One region of the Gordonia sp. CNJ-863 genome, then DNA from elsewhere that is predicted to be linked to it. Evidence: predicted binding sites of a transcription regulator. Region 1 holds the regulator's gene; each other region holds the start of a gene.
What was found. The regulator LexA, encoded in region 1, represses DNA repair genes until DNA is damaged. The targets are predictions, from matches to a motif close to CGAACANNTGTTCG.

Region 1 (4,156 bases):
GGAGCAGACCCGTGATCGATTGCCGGCGAGAGGAATCGTCGCGCTCCTCGACCTGGCGATCCCGCCCCTGCACCGCCGCGTGGCCGGTTCCCTCGGGGCCGCGGGTCGACTCGCGCTGAGCCAGAGCCCCTACCCGGATCTCGATGCGTTGCTGGCCGACTGCACACGTCGCGCCATCCGCGATGTCGTGGCGGGCCTCGACGCCGGCACCCTGTCGGCGGTGCGCTCTCCCGAGACATTCCGCGTGCTCACCGAGAAGTTGCGTCCACGGATCACCGAGTCGGCACCGGACTACTTCTCTCTCGCCGTCGAATCCCTCGGTTGGGTGGCACCGGTCCGTGCCGCGATCGACCGACATGCCGGTTCACTCGCGGCCGATGACGTCGCCGAACAGCTGGACAATCTCGTCTTCGACGGATTCGTCGCCGCCACCGCACGACGACATCTGGAGAATGTGCCGCGCTACCTCGCGGCCGCCGAGGCCCGCCTGTCGGCGCTCCCTGCATCGGCGGCCCGGGATCAGGCCGGAGTAGCCGTCGTCGACCGGGTGACCGAGCGGTGGGCGCAACGACTGACTCAGGTGCCCGACCACCGGAAGGCGCACGTCAACGACGAGGCCCAGTGGCTCGTCGAGGAGCTGCGGGTGGGATTGTTCGCCGAACGGCTCGGCACCGCGTACCCGGTGTCGGAGAAGCGGGTCCTACGAACTCTTGACCGACTCGGCTGAGGCGGCTCGGAGGTCGTCGATCTCGCGCTGGAAGTCCTCGACGGAGTCGAACGAGCGATAGACCGACGCGAACCGCAGGTAGGCGACCTCGTCGAGGTCGCGCAGCGGCTTGAGGATCGCGAGACCGACCTCGTTGCTGGGGATCTCGGCCGATCCACTGGCACGTACGGTGTCCTCGACCTGCTGGGCGAGCTGCGCCAATGCGTCCTCGGCGACGTGGCGTCCCTGGCATGCGCGCCGGACGCCCCTCATCACCTTCTCGCGACTGAACGGTTCGGTGACGCCGTTGCGTTTGACCACCGCGAGCACCGCGCTCTCCACGGTCGAGAAGCGTCGCCCGCACTCCACGCAGGAGCGGCGGCGCCGGATGGCCTGCCCCTCATCAGCGACACGCGAGTCGATGACCTTGGTGTCGTCGTTCTTGCAGAAGGGGCAGCGCATCGTATCCTCACGCAGGTCACGGGACACTCTGGTGCAGCCGCGCCGCATGCCAGGCCGGTAGTCGGCCGGTCCCTGTGACATCGAGGATACCGCCCGTGCTCAGTGGTACCGGGGGGCGAGCAGCGGCTGACCGACGCGCAGCCCGCTCGACGGGAGGTCGTTCAGCTGGATGATCTCGTCGACGACCGCCTCACGCGGCATCTCGGGGGCGACGCGCGATGCGATGGTGCTCAGCGAGTCGCCCGACCGCACGTGTACGACCTCGGTGCCGACCGAAGAAGGTGTGACCGTCGCGGCGTAGTTCTGACCGACGACCGCGATGACCCACACGGCCAGAGCGAGCCCGACGCCGGCGAGAATTGCCGTCGCCGTGCGCCGACGCCGCCGGATGACGGCCGAGGGCGCGGTATGCGCAACACGCGAGACGGGTACGACCGGTGCACGACCCCGCATACCGACCGGCGAGGCGCACCGGGTGGAGGCGACCCGGCGGACCCGGACCGCCGACTCCGGCACCGGACGCCCGTCGACGGGCCGGCGGCCGTCGCCGCGGCGCATCGGGCGCGGACGCTCCAGGACGTCACCACGGACCGAATCGGTGGAGCGGTCGGGGTCGATGAGAGTGGCGGTGCGCATGATGCCCTCCGTGTTTCCGGTCGAACGCTTGTCCGTGCTCCGACTGCGTCGTCGGCGTTCGAACTGTTCGATTGTCGATCATCTGTTCGATGCACTGATGTTCGATTTGTAGCACGGCACTCCGACACTTGTCTCGCAACACGTCGAACAAATGTTTGATGCGGTCGGCATTCTCGGCTAGGGTCGTCGTCAGACAAGCGATCTACCAGCACGTTCGGAATCGAGAGGAACCCGATCATGAGCGATGACGGCGGTAAGCGCACCGGAGCGCGGGGCGCCGACGAGCCCGTCGCCCCGGCAGACATGGCGGCGGCCGAGGCCTCGCTGACGCCGCGGCAGCGCGGAGTTCTCGAGGTGATCCGCAGATCCGTGCGCGAGCGCGGTTACCCGCCGAGCATCCGCGAGATCGGTGACGAGGTGGGTCTCACGTCGACCTCCTCCGTCGCCCACCAACTGCGGACGCTCGAACGCAAGGGCCTCCTCAAGCGCGACGCGAATCGTCCGCGAGCGGTCAACATCGCACCGAGCGAGCCGCCGACGCCCACCTCACCGACCGGTGGTGCGCTACCCGAGCCCACCTTCGTGCCGGTGCTCGGCCGGATCGCCGCAGGCGGCCCGATCCTCGCGGAAGAAGCCGTCGAGGACGTCTTCCCGCTCCCCCGCGAGCTCGTCGGCGAGGGTTCGCTGTTCCTGCTGAAGGTCGTCGGTGAGTCGATGATCGACGCCGCGATCTGCGACGGCGACTGGGTGGTCGTCCGCCAGCAGAACGTGGCCGACAACGGCGACATCGTGGCCGCGATGATCGACGGCGAGGCCACGGTCAAGACCTTCAAACGCCAGAAGGGTCATGTCTGGCTGATGCCGCACAACGAGCTGTTCGACCCGATCCCGGGCGACGAGGCCGTGATCCTCGGCAAGGTCGTCACCGTGATGCGGCGTATCTGACCTCTTCGTTCTCGAGAACCGCGGCGGCAGCCTCGCGCGCCGCAGCCGGATCGGTGGTGGCGAGCGCGGCTGTCGCCGCGTTTTCGCAGGTCGACCGTGAGACGCCGCCGAGGCGGGCACCGACCGCGGCGGCCGCCACCGGAGCACTCGACAGCGAGGTGACACCCAACCCGACGAGCACACAGGCGAGGATCGGGTCCGCCGCGGCCTCGCCGCACACGCCCACCGGTTTCCCCTGATCCCGTCCGGCCCGCGCGACCGTCGCGATGAGGTGCAGGACCGCCGGCTGCCACGGATCGGTCAGCGATGCGAGATCGGCCGACATCCGGTCGGCGGCCATCGTGTACTGCGTGAGGTCGTTGGTGCCGATCGAGACGAAGTCGACCTCGGCCAGGATCGCCGGCGCGAGGATCGCGGCGGCGGGGACCTCGATCATCACCCCGGCGACCAGTCCGCGTTCCCGTACCTGAGCGGCGAAGGCGGCCGCCTCGGCCGGTGAGGCGATCATCGGCGCCATGACCCAGGGGCTCGTCTCGGAACCCTCCGCGGCGCGTGTGATCGCGTCGAGCTGATGGGCACGGATCTCGGGGTGTGCCAAGGCGATCCGGTCGCCGCGCACACCGAGCGCCGGGTTGGCCTCCTCGGGCTGGTGCACGAAGCGCAGCGGCTTGTCCGAGCCGGCGTCGAGCGTACGGATGACGACCCTGCGGCCGCCGAACGCGTCGAGCACCTCGCGATAGATGTCCGCCTGTTCCTCCACCGACGGCTCGTCGGCGCGTTCGAGGAAGGCCAGTTCGGTGCGGAACAGTCCGACGCCCTCCACCGGATGATCGGTGGCCGCACGGGCCGACGATCCGTCGGCGACGTTGGCCAGGATCGCCACCTCCACACCGTCGGCGGTGCGACCCGGGCCCGACCAGCCGGCGACCCGTGCGGCCTGACGCGTGTACTCGTCGACACGGGCCCGCGCGGCGGCGTTGTCGGGTTGCACGACGATCTCGCCTGTCGTGCCGTCCACGAGTATCACCGTGCCCGAGTCGATCCCGGCGAGACCGGGGACCGCGACGACACACGGGATGCCGAGCTGCCGGGCGATGATCGCGGTGTGGCTGGTGGGCCCGCCCAGGCGGGTAACCAGCGCGATGGTGGTGGCGGGATCGAGCCCCGCGGTGTCGGCGGGCGCGAGGTCGTCGGCGAGGAGGACCGAGGGCACGTCCGGCGTGGGCACGCCGGGCTCGGGGAGGCCCAGGAGTTCGGCGAGGACGCGGTCGCGGACGTCGTTGAGATCGGTGACGCGCTCGGCCATGAGCCCACCGAGCTTGGTGAACACGGCGGCGAACTGTTCAGTGGCGGCGACGGCGGCCGACGGCGCCGAGGCGCCCTTGGCGATCAGACCCGAGGCGGCAC
Region 2 (4,156 bases), on a different contig from region 1:
GCCGGCCTACTCGAGCAGAGCCTGGCCACCGCGGCTCCCGACGCCTACGAGCCCCAGCGCTACGACTCAGAGGCCGCGCTGCGGGACGCGATCGAGAACCGCGAGGTCGTCGGCGGATTCGTGGTCGACGAGGCCGGTGTCCACGCCCTGGTAGCCAGCGCGGGCTCGGCGTCGATCAGCGGAAACCTCACCGGTACCGCGCAGGCGCTCGGGCAAGCGACGGGGGAGAAGGTGACGGTCGAGGACGTCGTCCCGCTGCCGGAGGGTGACCCGACCGGCATCGGCATCGGCGGTCTCGCGTTCCCGCTCGTGTTCGGCGGCATCGTCCCGGTCGTCGCGTTCCGGAAGATCTTCCCGCGCAGCAGCGGCTGGTACCTGACCGGTCTGGTCACCTTCTCGGCCGTCGGTGGCTTCGTGGTCGCAAGCATGCTCACCTTCGGGTTCGGCAGCATCGAGACAGGACTGTGGTCCACGACGTTCTGGGCCGTCGCCGGTTCGATCGCGCTCGGGATCGCCGCCCTGGCCATCCCGCTCGCGGGCCTGCAGAATGCGTTCGGTGCCAAGGGTTTCACCATCGGCGCGATGGTCATGATGTTCCTCGGCAACCCGCTGGCCGGTATCGCCGGTTCGGCTGCATGGCTGCCGTCCGGGTTGGGTACCGTCGGCCAGATCCTGCCGCCGGGTGCGGCCGGAACCCTGGTCCGCTCGGCCGCCTACTTCGGCGGAGCCGGCGGTCTCACCGCCGGTCTGACCCTTGTCACCTGGATCGTCGTCGGTCTGGTGCTGTTCGTCACGGGAATGCGACGTGCCGCCGTGTCGACACCCGAGGCCGTCGAGCTCGCCAGCTGAGCTCGATATCGCGAATCCGGGCGTCGAGTACCGGGCGCCGGCTGATCGAGGGAGACGACGCATGTCGGGCCATGTCGACCCCGCCTCGATCGACGAGTAGACGGTGACGCCGTGCGGATCCGTATGACGTTGTGCCCGGTTTCCGGGCACAACGTCATACGCATGTCACCCGCGCGGGTACGCCGCGGCGAGGAGTATCGAGGCGAGGGTGGCTTCGGCGTCGGAGGCGTCACGTAGGTCGATGACCTGGCGCATCTGGAGGCGCGGGGTATCGCCGGACGCCGGTTGGGGTCCGTGGATCTCGGCGCGCACGTGTTGTAGATGTTCGGCGAATCGGCGGGGGATGTCGGGTCGCCGGTTGATGCGTTCGGGGTTGGGTGGTGCGCCGGGTTGGGTATTGAGCCGCCAGGCGCAGCGGCCTTCGTCGGGTCCTTCGCGGACCATGCGGGTGGTGTATTGGCCGGGTTGGTCGCCGACCATGCGGTTGTGTTTCGGGCATGCCGGGGCGAGGTCGGTGATGTCGGTGAGTCCGCCGAGGCCCCAATCGAGTTGGGCGTGATGCATTTCCACGTGCGCGGCAGACACACCGCAGTCGGGATTGGAGCAGGTGTCACCATCAGGCCGGGCGAAGGACGCCAATCGCTGTTCGCGGGTGGCGAGGCGTTTGCCGCGTCCGAAGTAGAGGGGGATGGCGGTGGCGTCTTTGAACACCGCCAGCCAGGGTTGGGCGTCGGCGGCGAGGTTGATGAGGTCGGGGATGGGGATCTGGGTGGCGGTGGCGGTGACGGCGTAGCCGGCTTCGCGGACGAGGTCGTTGAGGTCGGCTTTGATGATCAGCTGCATCGGCAGTCCGCGGTGACTCTTGCCGAGCATGCCGTCCTCGAACACGGCCTTCAGGAGTGCGTTGAAGGCGTCGTGGTTGAGTTGGGCGGGGCTGCGGTCGTTGCGTTGAGCGGCGGCCGCCACAGCGTCGGGATCGGCATCCTCGCTGGACCCTGTCGGTGATTCCGGATCATTCGGATTGTTCATCCCGGGTTTGGCCCACACGGCCAGGAACATGGAGACCCGTGCGAGTAGTTCGGGTGTCAAAATGCCCGACATCTTGGCGGTGCCGTCGGCGCGTTGCCGGTTGAGGTACACGTTGCGGCGTCGTTGGCGGTCGGTGTCGTCGGTCAATGTCCCGTCGGGGTCGAGGTAGCCCAGCAGGCGAGCACCGGCCTCGGTGATCTGGTCGGGGGTGAGGTGGACGGCTTGTTCGGCGATGGTGCGTTCGGCGGCGACCTTGATGTCGTGGTCGACGGCGTGGGGGATCTGGTCGAGCACATCGATCACCGCATGCACATGCGCTGATCCCACCCGGCCGGCGGCGAACGCCGTGGCGAGGGTGGGGTGGACGGGTTCGAGGGGTGCGCCGGTGGTGGCGTCGGGGTAGGTGGCGGTGGCGCGGGTTTGTTTGAGGCGTTTGCCGGGGTAGGCCATGCGCAACCGGTGTTTCATGTAGTCGATGACGCTGCGGTAGCCGGCTTTACGGGGTAGGTCGCGCTGGTCGGCTTCGACGATCTGCTGGTTACCGGTGTAGGTGAGTCGGGCGATGGCCTGTTCGATACGGACACCGGCGTCGTCGACCTCGGTATCGGTGAGGCGGGTGAAACCCGTGGTCTGTAGCTGGTCGATGATCGCGTCGAGTTCGTCGAGCAACGCGGGCACCGCGGTCGGCGGCGACTCATCGGTGATATCGGTCGATGCGCTGTCGGTCATGGCGGTCACCCCCTCGAAGATCGCAGTTCGAATATATGTTCGACAATACACGTAATTCTATTGCTGCGCAGAGGCAATCGATCCTCTTCAGGAATGCGGGAACTGTCGGAGTCATGGTGTAGAGCGGCTTCCGTCCGACGATCGGATCTCGGGGTACCAAGGGTCTCGATAGCTGTGTCAGGGAAATCCGCGCACGCCACAGTCAATTCCGCGGATACTGCTCCAATGCTGCTGTCTCAGCGAATTCGCGCTCGTTCGAGCCGCATCGGTGCTGTCTGTGTCGCGATGCTGGTGTTCACGGGCCTGCTCGTCGCAACTCCGGGTACCGCCGAGGCGACCCCGAACTGGCGATACACGATGGTGGCGTTCTCCAACACCAGTGCCCGTCACATGGACGTGTACCAGTCCGCGGATGCGAGCCGGTTTCGGCCGCTCCGGTTTGGTGCGTACCGACCGCCGTCGGGTGTGGTGCGCGATCCGAGCATCTTTCACGGTGCAGACGGCTGGTACTACGTCACCTATACGACCGGTCAGAACACCATCGGGTTCGCGCGGAGCCGCGATCGCGTGAACTGGGCGTTCATGCACAACTATCCGGTGCCGCTGTGCTGCGCTTTCCTACCCGGCACGGGCGATGGCAAGGGAGTGTTCGGCTCCTCGTCCGGGCCGCTGTCGTTCGGGTCGGCCGGTTCGAGTGACGGACCGTCTCTGTCGCCCTTCACCACCAAGGCGTGGGCTCCGGAGTTCTTCGTCGAGGGTGGTCGCGTCAACATCATCCTGTCGATGTCGACGGGCGGAGGGTTCGTGCCCTACGTCATGACGGCGCTCGAACCCGGCCTGCGACTGTGGAGTCCGCCGGTGCCGATCCTCGGCCTCGGTGCGGACCACATCGACACGACCGTGGTGAAGGCGGGCTCCACGTACCACGCGTTCACGAAGAACGAGCGGAAGAAGGTCATCGAACACGCGGTCGCGACATCGCTGACCGGTCCCTACCGGTTCGTCCCGATGCGGAGTTTCGGTCGCTTCGTCGAAGGCATGGCGCTGGTCAAACTCCCGAACGGCAACTGGCGCATGTATGTCGACGCGTACAAGCAGCGTCGGTACTTCTACTCCGACAGCAGCGACGGGCTGTCGTCGTGGAGCTCGGCGAAAGAACTGCCCGGGCTCTCCGGATCGGTCCGCCACTTCGGGGTGATCCGGGAGCCCGCCTAGGTCGACCCGAGCAGATTGACCGCATTGGCGACGACGAGGCTCAGCACGACGATCGACAGGATCGACTGCGCGGCCATCGCGAGCTTCATCCACCGGGCGAGTGGCATCACGTCGGTGGGGCTGAATGCCGTCGCGTTGGTGAGAGCGAGGTACAAGTAGTCGAAGAACACGGGTCGCCACCCTGCTGGTGCGAGAGTCGGTTCGATCTGTTGAGGAAAGGCGAGATCCGGACGCCGTCGCGGGTGCAGATGCCTGTTGACGGGGCCGCCGCCGTCGAGCTCCCAGTACAGGAACCCGAAGGCCAGAACGGTCTGCAGCCACACGAGCGCACCGG
Region 3 (4,156 bases), on a different contig from region 1:
GAGAAAAGCCTCAACAAGACGACGTCGCACACATCCATCTGGGCGCTGCGGCAGTTCTTCTCGACGCCGCTGTCGCACCTCGGTGAGTTCGGAAACGGTCTGGGGCAGTTCGACTCCCGCAGTTGGCTCCACGAGATCGATGTCCCGACCGCTGTCGTCGTGTCCACCCGCGACCGCGTCGTCGAACCGGAACGCCAGCAATTGCTGCTCGACGGCATCCCCGGGTCGCAGCGTTTCGAGGTCGACGGTGGCCACGCCTGCTGCGTACTCGGTGCGAAGTTCTTCATCCCGCCGTTCACCGAAGCCCTCGACGCGGTGAGCACCCATGCAGCGGTGGAGGGTTCGTCCGCGGGGTGACCGCCGCGCCACGCGGGAGGCCCAGTTTCACTATGGACTTGTCAATGATCGAACGCGGTCCCGGTTGATCACCGGGTGCGGAAGGTGCTGCGCGTGAGTCTGTGTCAGGCGGCGTCGTCGAGTCGCATGGTGCGTCGGTTGTAGGCGGGTAGGGGTCGGCGTCGGGGGTCGATGTCGGCGGGCGGGATCAGCCACGGGTGGCGGTCGAAGCCCATCATGATGTCCCAGCCGTTGTGGTGGACCCGGGTGTGGCACCGTTGGCAGAGTAGGCAGCCGTTGTCGAGGTCGGTGTCGCCGTCGTCGGACCAGTGTTGGATGTGGTGGACCTGGGTGTGCGAGGGTGGTGCGCCGCAGCTGATGCAGCATCGGTCGCGGATGATGATGGCTTTGCGGATATGTGCTGGGAACAGGCGTCGTTCGCGACCCATCGCCAGGGGCACGGTCTCTCCGTTGATGATGATCTCGGTGATCGTGCCGTCGCAGGACTGTTTCTGCGCGGTGGCCTGGGTGACCGACCCGGTCCAGGGCAGGAAGGCGGGATCACCACCGTCGGCGGGGATGGTCAACAGGGTCTGGGTACGTGGTGCACCGATGCTGTCCTGGGATGCACCTTGTGCTGCTTGGTCGAGGAGGATCTCGAGGGCGTCGACGCGTCGTTGATCGGGGGAGCGTCGGTCGTCGGCGCCGTCGGGCTCGGGACGCGGTACAGAGCGTTCGTCGATCATGGCGATGAACTTCTCGCCGACGGCCTGGGTCACGTTGGCGTGGATCTCGACGCGACTGTCGTCGGTCACGCTGTGTGACAGGGTGTCCAGGGATCGGTCGTCGGACGCGGGAATGCCGCCCTCGTCGTCGGCGATGGTGTTGCCGATGGTCTGGGCATGTTTCTGTATCTCGGTGGGTGTGGCACCGGACAGGGCTTGGGTGAGGAGTTCGGTTTCGTAGACCGTTCGGTCGTCGTCGGAAAGCTTTGTGGGTGACCGTTTCTCGATCGTGGCGATTCCCCGAACGACGGCATCGACGATCTCACCCGAGAGGCGCCCGTCGGCAGCGCACGCCTCGACCTTGCCCAGCGCCCCGAGACTGCCGGCGATACGCACCGAGCGTGTGGCGACCGCGGGTGGGAAACCCATCTCGATCAACAGTCGCTTGGTGGTGGAGCCGTGTCGTTCGGGCACCCCGAGCACATCGAGATTGGCTGTGTGCGAGCCGAGTTGGTGGTCCGCTGCGTTGCGGATCAGTCGGATCCACTCGATCTGGGCGAAAGTCTTTGCGCCGGTTGGGTCGTCGGCGGGTGGGGTGACCTCGGTGAGCTGGTCGAATATAGCTTCGAGCAGCGCCGCGGCGTCGGCCGTATCGGAGTCGGTCATGACAGCAACCTTCTTCCCTCTCAAGAGGATCTGAATCAGGTGGGGTGGGAACGTCATTGACTACTGCTCGGTCTTACGACTTCGTTGTCTTCATTTCTACATCAGGGGTCTGACAAGATTCTCGATCGGCTTCTTCGTCAGTAGATGGGCTCTTCGAATCGAGACATGACTCCTTTGTACACGAACGTACGTTCGACTGTCAGGTTTCTCCACAGCCTCTGGCCTGGCCAAAAAACCCGCGTGCCAGCTTCTTTCGGCCACATGAAGGATCGCCGCACCGCCGGTGAACAGAAACCTCACACGCAACAGATTCCGCGCATCTGAGCGCAACCGCCGAGCTATTCGACGACCGTTGTCGAACCCATCGGGTGGCTCATCCGCGGTGGTGATCGTCGACCTGCCGATCAGGGTTCCACCGTCGACGCCGTCGATACAGCGTTGACCGGCCTCGCCTGGCAGATCGTCCGTTCCAGCGAGAGCACCACGCGGTGACCGACCTCGACCAGGGTCGCGCCACGACGACGCTGCCCGACGACATGTCGGCGCGTCGGCCGCTGAGCCGGGTCCAGCGGGTGGGTCTGCTGATCGTGGCCGGAATGGTCGCCGGGGGCTTCGTGATCGACTGGCGCACAGCCCTGTCGGCGGTCCTGAGCATCTGTGCCGTCTACTTCGTGATCTCCAGTGTCGACAAGTTCGTCCTCGTCACCCGAGGTATGTCCGGACGCGGCGTCATCAGGGTGTCCGACGAGGAGGCCCGCGCCATCCCCGACGCCGAGCTGCCGGTGTACACGGTTCTGCTCCCCGTGTACGGCGAACCGGAAATCGTCGCCAATCTCGTCGTCGGCGTCGGTCAGATCGATTATCCCGCAGACAAACTCGACATCCTGCTGGTCCTGGAGAGTGACGATCACGCGACCCTCGACGCCATCGCGGATGCCGACCTCGCCGGCATCACCCCGGTCCTCGTGCCGCCGAGTGAGCCCCGCACCAAACCCAAGGCCTGCAATCACGCGATGAGCCTGCCGTCGGAGCGCAGCGAGCTCGTCACCATCTACGACGCCGAGGACATCCCCGATCCGCTGCAGCTCCGACGCGCCGCGGCGGTGTTCGCGGCCGAAGCGCCCGACGTTGCCTCCGTCCAGGCCCGCCTCGGCTACTTCAACGAACGGGACGACCTGCTCACCCGGTGGTTCGCCATCGAGTACGACCAGTGGTTCTCGTACATGCTGCCCGCGCTGAGTGCGTCGAAATGTGTGATCCCCCTGGGCGGTACGTCCAATCACATCCGCACCGAGGTGCTGCGGGAGGTGGGCGGCTGGGATGCCTTCAACGTCACCGAGGACGCCGACCTCGGTATCCGCCTCGCGCGCTTCGGATATCGCACGGTGGTCTTGGACTCGTTGACCGAGGAGGAGGCGAACGCCGACGTGGTGAACTGGGTCCGTCAGCGATCCCGGTGGTACAAGGGCTATCTCCAGACCTTCCTGGTGCATACCCGGCATCCCACCGCGATGGTCCGTGAGCTCGGGGTGGTGCCGACGCTGCGAATCGCGAACCTGACGGCGGGGATGCCGATCGCCAACACTCTCAACCTCGCGTTCTGGGCGCTGCTGCTGGTGGTTCGCGGGCAAACCCGATTTCATGCGCGGACTTTTCCCGGGCCCGGTGTTCTACCTGTGCCTCTTCATGTTCACGGTGGGGAATCTCGCGACCGTTCTGCTCGGCGTGGTCTCCGCCCGTACGCGAGGCAAGCCGTATCTGCTCGCTGCTGCTCTGCTCGTGCCCGGCTACTGGTTCCTGCAGTCGATGGCCGCGGTCAAGAGTATGGCGCAGCTCGTCTACAAGCCGTCCTACTGGGAGAAGACCGTGCACGGCCTGTCCGCCATGCCGGGAGTCTCGCGTCCGTCGAAAGGGGCCGGAAATGTCCAGCCGTAGAAGTGCTCGCCTGCTCCGCTTGTGGGGTGCGATGGCGCTCGTCGTCGCCTGCGGGGCCGTCGCCGCTCCGGCGGCTGCCGTGCCGGACGCGTCGACGACGTTGGGGTGGCGCCAGCTCGGTCTCGGGACGTCCGTGCAGATCGACGCGACGGATGCCCCGGTGAGCGTGAGTGTCCCGGTGCCCGAGGGCATGGCGCCGACGCGGCTGACCGGTGTGGTCGCCTCGGCGACCAACGTGAGCAACTCGTTCGTGCAGGTGGCGCGGGGCGACGGAACGGTCATCGGCACCATCGACGTCCCGCAATTCGGTCCGCAGCAGCTCAGTACGCCGTTCTCCGTACCGTTGACGCAGGTCCCGGTCGTCATGGGGCGCGCCGACCTCCGGTTGACCCTGCGCACCAACGACGCCGACGCCGTCTGCGGCCCCGACCCCGACGTCGCTCTCACGAACCTCGCGGTGTCTTTCGCCGGTGCCGCGCAGGTGCCCGGCGCCA

Region 2: the regulator LexA is predicted to act here: its motif matches at 2,636-2,649, upstream of BJF87_RS24955 (DUF222 domain-containing protein).
Region 3: the regulator LexA is predicted to act here: its motif matches at 1,909-1,922, upstream of BJF87_RS08635 (HNH endonuclease signature motif containing protein).

What each region holds. Positions count from the first base shown of each region.
Region 1 is NZ_MKKG01000022.1:336,087-340,242, forward strand. It holds gene hrpA (ATP-dependent RNA helicase HrpA) at 1-727, shown strand, start outside; gene nrdR (transcriptional regulator NrdR) at 701-1,168, opposite strand; gene BJF87_RS13415 (LysM peptidoglycan-binding domain-containing protein) at 1,268-1,804, opposite strand; gene lexA (transcriptional repressor LexA) at 2,042-2,749, shown strand; gene BJF87_RS13425 (putative PEP-binding protein) at 2,727-4,156, opposite strand, start outside.
Region 2 is NZ_MKKG01000094.1:62,433-66,588, forward strand. It holds gene BJF87_RS24950 (hypothetical protein) at 1-849, shown strand, start outside; gene BJF87_RS24955 (DUF222 domain-containing protein) at 1,015-2,607, opposite strand; gene BJF87_RS24960 (arabinofuranosidase) at 2,833-3,822, shown strand; gene BJF87_RS24965 (DUF1345 domain-containing protein) at 3,819-4,156, opposite strand, start outside.
Region 3 is NZ_MKKG01000013.1:4,792-8,947, reverse strand. It holds gene BJF87_RS08640 (alpha/beta fold hydrolase) at 1-357, shown strand, start outside; gene BJF87_RS08635 (HNH endonuclease signature motif containing protein) at 462-1,727, opposite strand; partial or broken gene BJF87_RS08630 (glycosyltransferase family 2 protein) at 2,264-3,662, shown strand; gene BJF87_RS08625 (hypothetical protein) at 3,694-4,156, shown strand, end outside.